Regions from separate parts of the Streptomyces sp. NPDC018045 genome, predicted to be linked through region 2. Evidence: predicted binding sites of a transcription regulator. Region 2 holds the regulator's gene; the other holds the start of a gene.
What was found. Region 2 encodes HrcA, which represses chaperone genes, less so after heat shock. Its sites were predicted from a motif close to TTNGCACTCNGNNNNNCNGAGTGCNAA; they were not measured.
Positions count from the first base shown of each region.

Region 1: groES (co-chaperone GroES) is a predicted target of HrcA. The motif match lies at 5,385-5,411, and genes of this name have one in related genera.

Region 1 is NZ_JBIRFL010000005.1:216,082-223,708, forward strand. Features, by position in the region: gene rimI (ribosomal protein S18-alanine N-acetyltransferase) at 1-273, shown strand, start outside; gene tsaD (tRNA (adenosine(37)-N6)-threonylcarbamoyltransferase complex transferase subunit TsaD) at 266-1,414, shown strand; gene ACH4EB_RS14765 (hypothetical protein) at 1,588-1,953, shown strand; gene ACH4EB_RS14770 (methyltransferase domain-containing protein) at 1,976-3,181, opposite strand; gene ACH4EB_RS14775 (FtsW/RodA/SpoVE family cell cycle protein) at 3,245-4,762, opposite strand; gene groES (co-chaperone GroES) at 5,558-5,866, shown strand; gene groL (chaperonin GroEL) at 5,970-7,592, shown strand.
Region 2 is NZ_JBIRFL010000001.1:796,829-804,455, forward strand. Features, by position in the region: gene ACH4EB_RS03435 (hypothetical protein) at 162-1,010, opposite strand; gene ACH4EB_RS03440 (OsmC family protein) at 1,206-1,634, shown strand; gene ACH4EB_RS03445 (16S rRNA (uracil(1498)-N(3))-methyltransferase) at 1,711-2,454, opposite strand; gene ACH4EB_RS03450 (nitronate monooxygenase) at 2,451-3,602, opposite strand; gene dnaJ (molecular chaperone DnaJ) at 3,883-5,019, opposite strand; gene hrcA (heat-inducible transcriptional repressor HrcA) at 5,020-6,036, opposite strand; gene ACH4EB_RS03465 (MBL fold metallo-hydrolase) at 6,288-7,022, shown strand; gene ACH4EB_RS03470 (DUF3097 domain-containing protein) at 7,051-7,627, shown strand, end outside.

The sequences.
Region 1 (7,627 bases), on a different contig from region 2:
CTGACCGAGCTGCTGTCCGCCGCGACCGCCTTCGAGTGCGCCGAGGTGCTGCTGGAGGTCCGCGTCGACAACATACGGGCCCAGCGCCTGTACGAGCGGTTCGGCTTCGAGCCGATCGGCTTCCGGCGCGGCTACTACCAGCCGGGCAACGTGGACGCCCTCGTCATGCGCCGTACCACCGAGTCCCCCTCCGAATCCCCGGACGATTCCGCCCCGGAACCGGCCGGTGCCCCCGCCTCCCCGCCCGCACAAGGAACCCCGGACCATGGCTGACGAACCGCTCGTCCTCGGCATCGAGACCTCCTGCGACGAAACCGGCGTCGGCGTCGTGCGCGGCCACACGCTCCTCGCGGACGCCGTCGCCTCCAGCGTCGACGAGCACGCGCGCTTCGGCGGCGTCGTCCCCGAGGTGGCCTCGCGCGCACACCTGGAGGCGATGGTCCCCACCATCCGGCGCGCCCTGAAGGAGGCCGGCGTCGCGGCGTCCGACCTCGACGGCATCGCGGTCACGGCCGGGCCCGGCCTGGCGGGCGCCCTGCTGGTCGGCGTCTCCGCGGCCAAGGCGTACGCCTACGCCCTCGGCAAGCCGCTCTACGGTGTCAACCACCTCGCCTCGCACATCTGCGTCGACCAGCTCGAACACGGCGCCCTGCCCGAGCCGACCATGGCCCTGCTGGTCTCCGGCGGCCACTCCTCCCTGCTGCTCGCCCCCGACATCACCTCCGACGTCCGGCCCCTCGGCTCGACCATCGACGACGCGGCAGGCGAGGCGTTCGACAAGGTCGCGCGCGTCCTGAACCTGGGCTTCCCGGGGGGCCCGGTCATCGACCGCTACGCACGCGAGGGCGACCCGGACGCGATCCGGTTCCCGCGCGGCCTGACGGGCTCGCGCGACCCGATCTACGACTTCTCCTTCTCCGGCCTCAAGACGGCCGTCGCCCGCTGGATCGAGGCCCGGCGGGCGGCGGGCGAGGAGGTTCCGGTCGCGGACGTCGCGGCGTCCTTCCAGGAGGCGGTCGTCGACGTCCTGACCCGTAAGGCGGTCCGCGCCTGCAAGGACAACGGCGTCGACCACCTGATGATCGGCGGCGGCGTCGCGGCCAACTCCCGGCTTCGCGCGATGGCCGCGCGCCGCTGTGAGGACGCGGGCATCACGCTGCGCGTCCCCCGTCCCAAACTGTGCACCGACAACGGCGCCATGGTCGCCGCCCTCGGCGCCGAGATGGTCGCCCGCGACCGTCCCGCCTCCGCCTGGGATCTCCCGGCCGACTCCTCCCTCCCGGTGACCGAACCCCATGTCCCGGGCAAGCCCCACACCCACGACCAGGCGGGCGGCGGCCACGGCCACACGCACGGCCATGGCCACGGTCACGACCACTTCCACGAGCTGAGCAAGGACAACTTGTACTCGTAGGGGCTGTATCCGAGGGGAGGGGGGACGCGGCCGGTCAAGCCCGCGCCGACTGCCGCGTCACTCGTTCGGTGGAAGTGTCCCGAAGGGCCCCCGGCCCCCCGCCTCGCCCGTCCGTTGACGCCACGTCATACCCTGGCTTGAGCTGACATATGCGGTTACGGGGAGGGGTGGCAATGGCCTGGTTCTGGTGGGTGTTCGCGTTTTTCATGGCGGGTGGCTTCGCCAAGGTCGTGGATGTCGGGCGGAAGGCGATGAGCACACGGCACGCGCGGAAGATGGAGCGGCTGGAGAGCGCGCGGCGCGAGCGGCGGGAGCTGGCGGCGGCACACCGGCCCCCGGAGCCGGTGTGCGGGTGTACGCACCATCTCGCCCAGCACGACAAGCAGGGCAAGTGCCATGAGGTGACGCAGGTCCCGACGGCCTGGGACGAGGAGCGCAAGCCGGTCAGGTACGAGCCGGGGCAGTGCACCTGCCAGCAGTACGTCGGCCCGCAGCCCCTGTCGCAGGTGTTCGCGGAGGAGCTGACGGACCGGGCGTGAGAGCCGGGTGGCGGGGGCCGCGTCAGGCGGTGCGGGCCTCCCGGCCGAGCAGCATCGTGGGGGCGCCCGCCACGCGGGTCAGGAAGACGATGCAGGAGTTCGGGCCGGAGAGCTTCAGCTTCCTGCGCAGCTCCTCGGGTTCGACGGCCGAGCCGCGCTTCTTGACGACGGCGACACCGACCCCGCGTTCGCGCAGCAGCGCCCTGAGCTTCTTGACGTTGAACGGCAGCGTGTCGGTGATCTCGTACGCCGTGGCGTACGGGGTCGGGCGGTGCTCGTCGGCCGTGACGTAGGCGATGGTCGGGTCGATCAGGCGGCCGTCCACCCGCTGGGCGACCTCCGCGACGAGGTGCGCCCGGATGACGGCGCCGTCGGGCTCGTACAGCCAGCGGCCGACCGGGCCCGGATCGGGGTCGGGCAGGCCGGTGTCCAGCAGGAAGTCACCGGCGGGCAGGAGCGTGGCGCGGCGCGCGCCCGGTGCGGTGCCGAACCACAGGACGGCTTCCTTCACATCGCCGCCGTCGGAGATCCACTCCGCCTCCGCCTCGTCCGGGACGGTCTCGTGCGGGATGCCCGGCGCGATCTTCAGGGCCGCGTGCGGCGCCGTACGGGCGGCCCGCACCGCCCAGGAGAGCGGCGGTGAGTACGCCTCGGGGTCGAAGATCCGCCCGCCGCGTCCGCCCCGGCCACCGCGCCGCGCCGGATCGACGAAGACCGCGTCGTACGCCGAGGTGTCGACCTCGGTGACGTCGGCGCAGCGTACCTCGATCCGGTCGGCCAGCCCGAGCGCCTCCGCGTTGGCGCGGGCCGCCGCGCAGGTCAGCGGGTCACGGTCGACGGCCAGCACCTGGATGCCGGCCCGGGCCAGGGCGATGGCGTCGCCGCCGATGCCGGAGCACAGGTCGGCGACCGAGCGGACGCCGAGGGCGGCGAAGCGGGTGGCGCGGTGGGCGGCGACCGTACCGCGAGTGGACTGCTCGACGCCGTTGGGCGTGAAGTACATGCGCGCGGCGTCCGCCCCGAACTTGGCGGCGGCGCGCTGGCGCAGCCGTGCCTGGCCCAGCGCGGCGGAGACCAGCGTGGCCGGGTGGTCGCGCCGCAGCCGGGTCGCGGTCGCCAGCTCGTCGGCCGGGTCGTGGTCGCGCAGTTCGGCCAGCAGTGCCTGGCCTTCGGGCGTGTGCAGCGCGGAGAAGGAGTCGAGGTCGTTCGCCTGGTTCACCCGGTCCATTGTGGGCCAGCGCGCGCGTACGGGAGCGGCGGGGCGGGAGACGGGGGAGGGAACGGGGCGCGGCTAGCCGCGTGAACGGCGGGCGCGGCGGCCGTGGCCGCCCTGGGGTGTGGCCGGTGCGGGCGGCAGCGCCGCGACGACCCGGGGAGTGGCCTGTGTCGCGTCCGGATCCGCCGCGGCGTGGGCCCGCCGCCCGCGCCGTCCGCCGCGCCCGCCCGGCTGTCCTATCGGCTCGCGGCGGCGCTGCGCGCTGTCGCTGATCCGGATGAGCAGCGCGACCATCACCCAGTTCGCGACGAGCGAGGACCCGCCCTTGGCCAGGAACGGCAGCGCCTTGCCGGTGAGGGGTATCAGTCCGGTGACGCCGCCGGCGACGACGAAGACCTGGAGCAGCAGCGCGCTGGCCAGGCCCACCGCCAGCAGCTTGCCGAAGGGGTCGCGGGCGGTGAGGCCGACGCGCAGGCCGCGCTGGGCGAGCAGGACGTACAGGAGCAGGGTGGCCATCACACCGGCCAGGCCCAGTTCCTCGCCGACGGTGGTGAGGATGAAGTCGCTGTTGCCCGCGAAACCGATCAGTTCGGGGTGGCCCTGGCCCAGGCCCGTACCGCTGATGCCGCCGCTGCCGAAGCTGAACAGCGCCTGCGCGGCCTGCTCGGAGACCAGGCCCGGCGGCCGCTGTTTCTCGGGCAGGAAGATGTCCATGGGGCGCAGCCAGGCCATCACGCGGCCCTTGACGTGCGGTTCGGTCGAGCCGACGACGGCGGCGCCGATCACCGCCATGGCCAGGCCGCACAGCACCCAGCTCGTGCGCTCGGTGGCCATGTAGAGCGTGATCACGAAGAGCCCGAAGAAGATCAGCGACGTGCCGAGGTCACGCTCGAAGACCAGCACCAGGAGGCTGATGATCCAGATGGTGAAGATCGGCCCGAGCTGGCGGCCGGGCGGGAGCTGGACGCCCATGACGCGGCGCCCGGAGAGCGCGAGCGCGTCGCGGTTCAGGGTCAGATAGCCCGCGAAGAACACCGCGATCATTATCTTCACGAACTCGCCGGGCTGGAGCGACAGCGGCCCGACGAAGATCCAGCGCTTGGCGCCGTACGTGTCGCCGGGGAAGAACGCCGGCGCCATCAGCAGCACCAGCGCGACGGCCATCGTCAGGTAGATGTAGCGCTGAAGGAAGCGGTGGTCGCGCAGCAGCATCAGCACGGCCGTGCAGACCGCCACCCCGATCACCGTCCACACGAGCTGCCCGCCGGCCGCCGGGGCCATGTGCAGGCTCGGTTTGGCCGCGTACGTGATGTCGAGGCGGTTGAGCAGCACCAGGCCGAGGCCGGACAGCAGTGTGGCGAGCGGCAGGATCAGCGGGTCGGCGCGTGGCGCGAAGCGGCGGACGACCAGGTGCGGGACGAGCGCCATGAAGAAGACGGCGGCGGCGAAGCCGGGCAGTCCGGTGGGCAGCCGGCCGTTCATCGACAGGCCGGTGTACGCGTAACCGAAGACCGTGATCAGCACGGCGAAGGCGAGCAGCCACATCTCCGTACGCCGCCGGTTCGGGGCCTGGGCGAGAGCGGCGAACGTCATCGTGCGCTCGGCGTCGCTCTCCGGCCCCTCAGGGGTCCGGAGCGAGCTCGTCAGTCCACGCACGGGATGCCTCCGCCATCAATCATGGGAGCCGTCTGCCCGGAACGATCCGTCCCGGAACCGGACTCCACCGTCGATGAGGAAGACGAGGCCGACAGTTGCAGGGTTCCCGCAGGTGAGCGGGGTGTGACCGACCCGGCACGAGACCGTCGCCGCTGGTAGACAAGCCAGAACGGCCGACGCCGGGGGCGATGTCCCGGCCCACTTGCCGCCGTATCTTGTCCGGATCCATCCGGTTCCCGTCTGTCCCGTCCCCCCTTTTGGCCCAGTGGGGCAGTCGGTCGGTGGGGTGTGGGGTGTGCGTTGTGCGGCTTTGGCCCGGTGGGGGTGCTCGTTGTGCGCTTTGGGTCCGTGGGTGGGGGCTCGGGGCCCTTCCGGGGGTACTCTCCCCCCCCGCACCCAGCAATGCGATCCGCGCGACAGCGCAACCCCTCGCGCGAAGCGCGAACGTCCACCCACACGGGACCGCACCCGCGAAGAAGGCGCAGGATTGCCAATCCCCCCACCTGGGCAAGGTGGCCACCGAACCCCCGCCGTCCCCACAGACGCGCCCCAAGGCAAATTGGCACTCCGCTTGACCGAGTGCTAACCGCGTCATAGTCTCAGCTCTGGCACTCTCCGTCGGGGAGTGCCAAACACAGCGACGGGCAGGTCCGGCACCCGCGACGACGGATCCACCTGGTCGCCACCTCAGACAGTTAACCCCGTGAGATCTCCGAAGGGGGAGGTCGGATCGTGACGACCGCCAGCTCCAAGGTTGCCATCAAGCCGCTTGAGGACCGCATCGTGGTCCAGCCGCTCGACGCCGAGCAGACCACGGCTTCGGGCCTGGTCATTCCGGACACTGCCAAGGAGAAGCCCCAGGAGGGCGTCGTCCTGGCCGTTGGCCCGGGCCGCTTCGAGGACGGCAACCGTCTTCCGCTCGACGTGACCGTCGGCGACGTCGTGCTCTACAGCAAGTACGGCGGCACCGAGGTGAAGTACAACGGCGAGGAGTACCTCGTTCTCTCGGCTCGCGACGTGCTCGCGATCGTCGAGAAGTAATTCACCGAAGAATGCCTTGAGCTGCGCCCCTGGTTCCCGCGTCTAAACAACCGGTCGCCCGGGGCGCAGTTCGTTGGAGAGAACGACTAAGGACACGTAACTCATGGCGAAGATCCTGAAGTTCGACGAGGACGCCCGTCGCGCCCTTGAGCGCGGCGTCAACAAGCTTGCCGACACCGTGAAGGTGACGATCGGCCCCAAGGGCCGCAACGTCGTCATCGACAAGAAGTTCGGCGCCCCCACCATCACCAACGACGGTGTCACCATCGCCCGTGAGGTCGAGGTCGACGACCCGTACGAGAACCTTGGCGCGCAGCTCGTGAAGGAGGTGGCGACCAAGACCAACGACATCGCTGGTGACGGCACCACCACCGCCACCGTGCTGGCGCAGGCGCTGGTCCGCGAGGGCCTGCGCAACGTCGCCGCCGGCGCCTCCCCGGCCGCCCTGAAGAAGGGCATCGACGCCGCGGTCAAGGCCGTGTCCGAGGACCTCCTCGCGACCGCCCGCCCGATCGACGAGAAGTCCGACATCGCCGCCGTGGCCGGTCTGTCCGCGCAGGACAAGCAGGTCGGCGAGCTGATCGCCGAGGCGATGGACAAGGTCGGCAAGGACGGTGTCATCACCGTCGAGGAGTCCAACACCTTCGGTCTGGAGCTGGACTTCACCGAGGGCATGGCCTTCGACAAGGGCTACCTCTCGCCGTACATGGTCACCGACCAGGAGCGGATGGAAGCGGTCCTGGAGGACCCGTACATCCTGATCCACCAGGGCAAGATCGGCTCGATCCAGGACCTGCTGCCGCTGCTGGAGAAGGTCATCCAGGCCGGCTCCTCCAAGCCGCTGCTGATCATCGCCGAGGACGTCGAGGGCGAGGCCCTGTCGACCCTGGTCGTCAACAAGATCCGCGGCACCTTCAACGCCGTCGCGGTGAAGGCCCCCGGCTTCGGTGACCGCCGCAAGGCGATGCTCGGCGACATGGCCGCCCTGACCGGCGCGACCGTCATCGCCGAGGAGGTCGGCCTCAAGCTCGACCAGGCCGGTCTGGACGTGCTGGGCACCGCCCGCCGCGTGACCGTCACCAAGGACGACACGACCATCGTGGACGGCGGCGGCAACTCCGCCGACGTCGAGGGCCGCGTCAACCAGATCAAGGCCGAGATCGAGTCCACCGACTCGGACTGGGACCGCGAGAAGCTCCAGGAGCGTCTGGCGAAGCTGGCCGGCGGCGTCTGCGTGATCCGCGTGGGTGCGGCCACCGAGGTCGAGCTGAAGGAGAAGAAGCACCGTCTGGAGGACGCCATCTCCGCGACCCGCGCCGCGGTCGAGGAGGGCATCGTCTCCGGTGGTGGCTCCGCCCTGGTGCACGCCGCCAAGGTGCTGGAGGGCTCCCTCGGCAAGGAGGGCGACGAGGCCACCGGTGTCGCCGTGGTCCGCCGCGCCGCCGTCGAGCCGCTGCGCTGGATCGCCGAGAACGCCGGTCTTGAGGGCTACGTCATCACCGCGAAGGTGGCGGAGCTGGAGAAGAACCAGGGCTTCAACGCCGCGACCGGCGAGTACGGCGACCTGGTGAAGGCCGGCGTCATCGACCCGGTCAAGGTCACCCGCTCGGCGCTGGAGAACGCCGCGTCGATCGCCTCGCTGCTGCTCACGACCGAGACCCTGGTCGTCGAGAAGCCGGCCGAGGAGGAGGCCGAGGCCGGTCACGGTCACGGCCACGCCCACTGAGGCAGCTCAGCCCAACGAGGCCCGGTCCCCTTTCG
Region 2 (7,627 bases):
TCACGTCTACGGGACCGGATGTTACCGGCCGCCCGCGCGGGGTGGTGCGGCGGCCGGTCCGGGAGGACGGGCCGGGGGGCGGGTGGCCGGGTGGCCGGGTGGCCGGGTGGCCGGGGAGGGCGTACCGGAGGCCGGAACCGGGCGTCGTGCCCTGACCGGATTCAGCGGCGGGCGGCCCGGGCGTGCTGCTGGCCGGCGTACCGCTCCTCGTTCCGGGCCTGATCCTGATCCCCGCCGCGCCTGTTGTCCTGGCCGCCGTGACCGTCGTGGCCATGCCCGTTGTCCCGGCCGTCTCCCTGGCCGTCGTGGCCATGCCCGTCATGACCGTCGTGCCCCCGCCCGTCGTCCGAGCAGGTGTCGCCGGGGGACGGGTCCGGGTCCGGATCGGGGTCCGGGTCCGGGTCGGATGCCGTGACCGTGACCGTCACGGGCGGCGTGTCCGGCGGGTCGTCGGACGAGTCGCCGCTGCTGGACGGCTGGACGGTGCGGGTGACGGTCGGCCGCGGGCTGCCGGTCGGCCGGTCCGCGTCGCAGTCGCCGAGCACGCTCACCCGGAAGACGACCTGCCCGGCGACGCGCGCGGTCAGCCCGCCCCGTACGCAGCGCCCGTCGACCTCGGAGGTGACGCGGCCGGCGATGGTGATCTTGCTGCCATGGGCGGTCTGGCCCTGGCAGTCGACGGTGGCGACCGACTTCCGGCGCGCCGTGGCCGACGGGTTCACGGTGGCCCGCTGGTCTCCCTGGAGCGTCGCCGTACAGCTCAGCCAGCTCACGTTCACGCCGATGCGCTCCAGCGCCCGTGTCCCCGCCTGGTCGGTGGTGACGGCGATCGACGAGGTGTTCAGCCCGCCGGCCGGCTCGCAGGCGGACACCCCGGCGATCGCGGCGCCCACGGCTCCCGCCACCGCCAGCAGCCTGCCGCGCCAGGCCCCGCCGAACCGACGCGGACCGGTCCCCGCGTGCCGCACCCGCCCGTGCCGTACGTCGCGTACGCGCCCCATGGCCCCCATGTCCGGCAGCCTCCCACCGCCGCACACGGACCGACAGCCCCGGCTCGGCCAGTGTGCGCGGCGCCCGCACGGGCCGCGCCCCGCCCGCACGGACTGCCATGTTCCGCCTGTCCGGGTCCCGCCGTACGCCCCACCGGTGTCACTAAGCTGATCCACCACAGACCGCCGTCCCTCCACCACCAGGAGTCATCCACCATGGCAACCACCCGCACCGCTCAGACCCACTGGGAAGGCAACCTCCTGGAGGGCAAGGGCCAAGTCTCCCTCGCGTCCTCCAACGTCGGTACGTTCGACGTGAACTGGCCGGCCCGCGCCGAGCAGCCGAACGGCGTCACCAGCCCCGAGGAGCTGATCGCGGCGGCCCACTCGTCCTGCTACTCGATGGCCCTCTCGCACGGCCTCGCGGGCAAGGGCTACACCGTCACGGCGCTGGACACCACGGCCGACGTGACCTTCCAGCCGGGTGAGGGCATCACCGGCATCGCGCTGACCGTGAGGGCCGGCGTGCCCGGCCTGTCCGAGGAGGACTTCCGGGCCGCGGCCGAGGACGCGAAGAAGAACTGCCCGGTGAGCCAGGCGCTGGCCGGCGTCAAGAACATCACCCTCGACGCCGAGCTGGTCTGACCGGCGGCAGCACGAAGCGGCGGGGCCGCGGCGTCACCCGCGCCGCGGCCCCGCCGTCGTCTTGCCCGTCGCTACGTCAACTCCAGCGCCCGGTACGGCCCAACAGCAGCGCCGTGGCCGCCGTACCCGCCGTCGATGTCCGCAGCACGCTCCACCCGAGCCGGTACGCCTTGGCGCCGACCTCCTCGAAGGCCGCCAGCTCCTCCGGCGACACGCCCCCTTCGGGACCGACCACGAGCACGATCCGCCCGCTCGACGGCAGTTCGACGGAGGCCAGCGGCGCGCTCCCCGCGTCGCGGTCCTCGTGCAGTACGGCGGCGAACTCCGCCTCCGCGAGGAGCGCCGCGACCTGCTTGGTCGACATCAGGTCGGTCACCTCGGGAAAGCGCAGCCGACGCGCCTGCTTGCCCGCCTCACGGGCGGTGTTGCGCCACTTGGCGAGGGACTTCGCGGCCCGCTCGCCCTTCCACTGCGTGATGCAACGGGACGCGGCCCACGGAACGATGGCGTCCACGCCGGTCTCCGTCATGGTCTCCACGGCCAGTTCGCCGCGGTCGCCCTTGGGAAGCGCCTGGACGACGGTGATGCGCGGCGCCGGCTCCGGCTCGGTCTGCGTACCGGTCACCTCGACGACGAGCCGGTCCTTGCCCTCGGCGGCCCGCACCACGCCCACCGCGCCGCTGCCGCGCCCGTCCGTCAGCACCACGGGTTCCCCCGCGCGCAGCCGCCGTACGGAGACCGCGTGCCGCCCCTCGGGCCCGTCCAGCACGGTCTCCCCCGCGCCCGGGACACTCTCGACGAGAAACACCGGCGCCGTCACAGCGCACCTCCCAGCTCACCCGGGATCTCCTGCCCGGCCGGACACCCTTCCGGCGGACCGGACGCGTGCGGGGCCCCGGACACCGACCCGGCGCGCGCCGCCTCCAGTTCGGCCATCAGCACCTCGACCAGGTGCCCGGCCGGGAGCTGGCGCGCCATCCGGTGCCCCTGGCCCGCCCACAGCGCCATGCCCTGCGCGTCACCGGCCCGGGCGGCGGCCTTGCGCAGGCCCGAGGTGAGGTGGTGGACGGCCGGGTAGGCGGCCGGGGCGTACGGGCCGTGCTCGCGCAGAAAACGGTTCACCAGGCCGCGGGCCGGACGTCCGGAGAAGGCCCGGGTCAGCTCCGTACGCGTGAACAGGGGGTTGGTCATGGCCTGCTTGTGCAGCGGGTCGGCGCCCGACTCCGGGGTGACCAGGAACGCCGTACCGAGCTGCGCCATCGCGGCGCCCGCCGCCAGTACCGCGGCGATCTGCGAACCGCGCATCAGGCCGCCCGCCGCGATGATCGGTATCTGCACGGCCTCGCGCACCTGCGCGATCAGCGAGAGCAGCCCGATCCCGGCCCCGGTGCCGTCGGCCTGCGGGTCGTCGCGGTGGGTGCCCTGGTGGCCGCCGGCCTCGACACCCTGGACGCACACCGCGTCGGCGCCGGACCACTGCGCGGCCTGCGCCTCGGCCGCCGTGGTGGCGGTGACGATCGTGTACGTGCCGACCTTCGCGAACCCGTCGAGAACGGCGCGGGCCGGGCACCCGAAGTGGAACGAGACGACCGGCACCGGGTCCTCGCGCAGGATGGCGAGTTTCGCCTCGTACCCGTCGTCGGCGCCGCCGTACGGATCGATGTCGTCCAGCGCGGTCTCGTACCAGGCCGACTCGCCCGCGAGCTGCTCGCGGTAGACCTCGACGGCCGCGTTGTCGGCGAGCGAGGGCTGCGGCATGAAGAGGTTGACGCCGAAGGGGCGGTCGGTGAGCCCACGCAGTTGTTTGATCTCCTGGTACATGCCGTCCGCGGTCTTGTAACCGGCGGCCAGGAAGCCGAGTCCGCCGGCCGCGCAGACGGCGGCGGCCAGCTCCGGGCGGGCGACGCCGCCTGCCATGGGGGCCTGCGCGATCGGATAGCGGCAGAGATCGGTCAGCGCTGTGGGCATGACCACATCGTGTCACGCCATACGCCGGGTCCCGAACCGGCCCCGGACCCACCAAGATCCAATAGGTCCGGCGATCAGGGCACTTCGGGCAATGGCCCAGGGCCTCCCGGGCAGCGGACGACGAACGGCGGCCGGGCTCCCGCCCGACCGCCGCCATGAGTCCGTACGGACGGCCTACCGCCCGTTGAACGCGTCCTTCAACCGCGAGAACAGCCCCTGCTGCCCCGGCTGACGGCACCAGCCCGGGGACAACCCCCGGACCCCCGGCACCACAACACGCCTACCGCCCGTTGAACGCGTCCTTCAACCGCGAGAACAGCCCCTGCTGCCCCGGCTGGAACTGGCCCGTCGGGCGTTCCTCGCCGCGGAGCTTGGCGAGCCGCCGCAGCAGCTCCTCCTGCTCCGAGTCGAGCTTCGAGGGCGTGATGACCTCGACATGCACGATGAGGTCGCCGCGGCCGTTGCCCCGCAGGTGTGTGACGCCGCGGCCGTGCAGCGGGATCGACTGACCGGACTGGGTGCCGGGCCGGATGTCGATCTCCTCCACGCCGTCCAGCGTCTCCAGCGGGCACTTCGTGCCCAGCGCCGCCGCCGTCATCGGGATCGTGACCGTGCAGTGCAGGTCGTCCCCGCGCCGCTGGAACGTCGGGTGCGCCAGTTCGTGGATCTCCACGTACAGGTCGCCGGCCGGGCCGCCACCGGGGCCGACCTCGCCCTCGCCCGCGAGCTGGATGCGCGTGCCGTTGTCCACACCGGCCGGGATCTTGACCGTGAGCGTACGGCGCGAGCGGATGCGGCCGTCACCGGCGCACTCCGGGCACGGGGTCGGCACGACCGTACCGAAGCCCTGACACTGCGGGCACGGCCGCGACGTCATGACCTGGCCCAGGAAGGACCGGGTGACCTGGGAGACCTCACCGCGGCCGCGGCACATGTCACAGGTCTGCGCCGAGGTGCCCGGCGCCGCGCCCTCGCCCGAACAGGTCGTGCAGACGACGGCGGTGTCCACCTGGATGTCCTTGGTGGTGCCGAAGGCCGCCTCGTCCAGCTCGACGTCCAGCCGGATCATCGCGTCCTGGCCGCGCCGCGTGCGGGACCGCGGTCCGCGCTGCGAGGCCGTGCCGAAGAACGCGTCCATGATGTCGGAGAAGTTGCCGAAGCCCGCGCCGAAGCCGCCGGCCCCGCCGCCGCCACCCGCCTGCGAGAGGGGGTCGCCGCCGAGGTCGTAGACCTGCTTCTTCTGCGGGTCCGACAGCACCTCGTAAGCGGCGTTGATCTCCTTGAACCGCTCCTGGGTCTTCGGGTCGGGGTTCACATCCGGGTGCAGCTCGCGGGCCAGCCGCCGGAAAGCCTTCTTGATCTCGTCCTGCGAGGCATCGCGCCGTACGCCCAGGACCGCGTAATAGTCCGTGGCCACTTACGACTCCGCGAGGATCTGTCCGACGTAACGTGCCACTGCGCGTACCGCTCCCATCGTTCCGGGGTAGTCCATGCGGGTCGGTCCGACCACGCCGAGTTTGGCGACTGCCTCGTCGCCCGAACCGTAGCCGACCGCGACGACCGATGTGGAAGTCAGGCCCTCATGAGCATTCTCATGCCCGATGCGTACGGTCATGCCGGAGTCCTTGGCCTCCCCGAGCAGTTTGAGGAGCACCACCTGCTCCTCCAGGGCCTCCAGCACCGGCCGGATGGTCAGTGGGAAGTCGTGCCCGAAGCGCGTGAGATTGGCGGTACCGCCGATCATCAGCCGCTCCTCGGTCTCCTCCACCAGAGTCTCCAGCAACACCGACAGAACTGTCGAGACCGTGCCCCGGTCCTCCTGCTCGAAGGACTCCGGGAGATCCTGCACGAGCTGCGGCACGTCCGTGAACCGCCGCCCCACCACGCGGCTGTTCAGCCGCGCCCGCAGGTCCGCCAAGGAGGTCTCGCCGAACGGTCCCGGACAGTCGACCATGCGCTGCTCGACGCGGCCGGTGTCGGTGATCAGGACCAGCATCAGCCGGGCCGGCGCCAGTGACAGCAGCTCCACGTGCCGCACCGTGGACCGGGTCAGCGACGGATACTGCACGACGGCGACCTGCCGGGTGAGCTGCGCCAGCAGCCGTACCGTACGGCCCACGACGTCATCCAGATCGACGGCGCCGTCCAGGAAATTCTGGATGGCACGCCGCTCGGGGCTGGACAGCGGCTTGACGCCGGCCAGCTTGTCGACGAACAGGCGGTAGCCCTTGTCCGTCGGGATGCGTCCGGCGCTCGTGTGCGGCTGGGCGATGAAACCCTCGTCCTCCAGCGCCGCCATGTCGTTGCGGACCGTGGCGGGTGAGACACCGAGCTGGTGCCGCTGGGTCAGCGCCTTGGAGCCGACCGGCTCCTCGGTGCCGACATAGTCCTGGACGATGGCGCGCAGCACTTCGAGCCTGCGTTCACTGAGCATCGCGCACACCTCCAGTCCGGCCGTGTCACCGGCGCGCGGCCGGGTTCTTCCGGGTCGTCTTCCCTGGCACTCATCAGGTCCGAGTGCCAGACCCTGACCAAGTGTACGGCCGGGTCACCTGGGCAGGGCAAGGGCGGCGGTACCGGGGCCGTGCTCCGCCCTCCCGCAAAAGACGTACCGCGGGCACGGCGCGTCCCCGGGAAGCGCCGGTCCGGCAGGCAACGCTATCGCGGTGCGGCTAGCGTCTCGGTATGCGTACGACTTGGGAAGAGGCCGGGTGGGAACGGCTCGGCGCGGGCGTCGGGCGGCGCCGGATGCCGGGCTGGGACGAGACGATCGGTGCCGTCGTCGGATCGTCCGGCGTCCTGATCGTCGACACCGGCGCGACGATCCGGGACGGCGCCGAACTCCGCCGCCAGGTGCGCGGCATCACGGGGCGGAACGTGACACACGTCGCGCTGACCCACCCCCACTTCGACCATGTGCTGGGCACCGCCGCCTTCGCCGGCGTCCAGGTCTTCGGCGCGGCCGGCCTCGACGAGTTCCTGCCGCGCGCCCAGGACGACCTGCGACGCGACGCGGTGGCGCACGGCGTGGACCCGGAGGCCGCGGCGGAGGCCACCGACCTCCTCGTCCGCCCGCACCACCTCGTCTCCGGCGAGCGCACCCTCGACCTCGGCGGCCGGCAGGTGCTGCTCGCCAACGTCGGCCCCGGCCACACCGCGCACGACCTGGTCGTCCTGGCCCCCGGCACGCACGGCTCACCCCCGGTCCTCTTCTGCGGCGACCTGGTCGAGGAGTCCAGCGCACCGCAGGCCGGCCCGGACGCGATCCCCGGGCAGTGGCCCGCCGCCCTGGACCGGCTGCTGGCCCTCGGCGGGGAGGACGCGGTGTACGTACCCGGGCACGGCGCTGTCGTGGATGCCCGATTCGTCCGTGAGCAACGCGACGCGCTGAGCCGCCGCTTCGGCGTGTCGCGGCACTGACCGGCCATCCCTTCTTATCGTCTGTCCAATGCGCAGCAGACAGTACGGCCCGGACCTCACCCCGCCGTGGAAGAAGCAGCAGCCGGCCCCCGAGGTCGAGGCGGAGCCGGACCTCGTCGTCGAGGAGGCCGGCTCGGGTTTCTGCGGCGCGGTCATCCGCTGCGAGAAGACCGCCGAGGGCCCGACGGTCACCCTTGAGGACCGCTTCGGCAAGCACCGGGTCTTCCCGATGACGCCGCGCGGCTTCCTCCTGGACGGCAAGGTCGTCACCCTCGTACGGCCCGCGGCCCGGCCCGCCGCGCGCGGCCCGGCCCGTACGGCGTCCGGCTCACTGGCCGTCCCCGGCGCCCGCGCACGGGTCGCCCGCGCCGGGCGCATCTACGTGGAGGGGCGCCACGACGCCGAGCTGGTGGAACGCGTCTGGGGCGACGACCTGCGCGTCGAGGGCGTCGTCGTCGAATACCTCGAAGGCGTCGACGACCTCCCGGCCGTCGTCCGCTCCTTCTCCCCCGGCCCGGACGCCCGGCTCGGCGTCCTCGTCGACCACCTCGTCCCGGGCTCGAAGGAGTCCCGCATCGCGGCCTCGGTCACCGGCCGGGACGTCC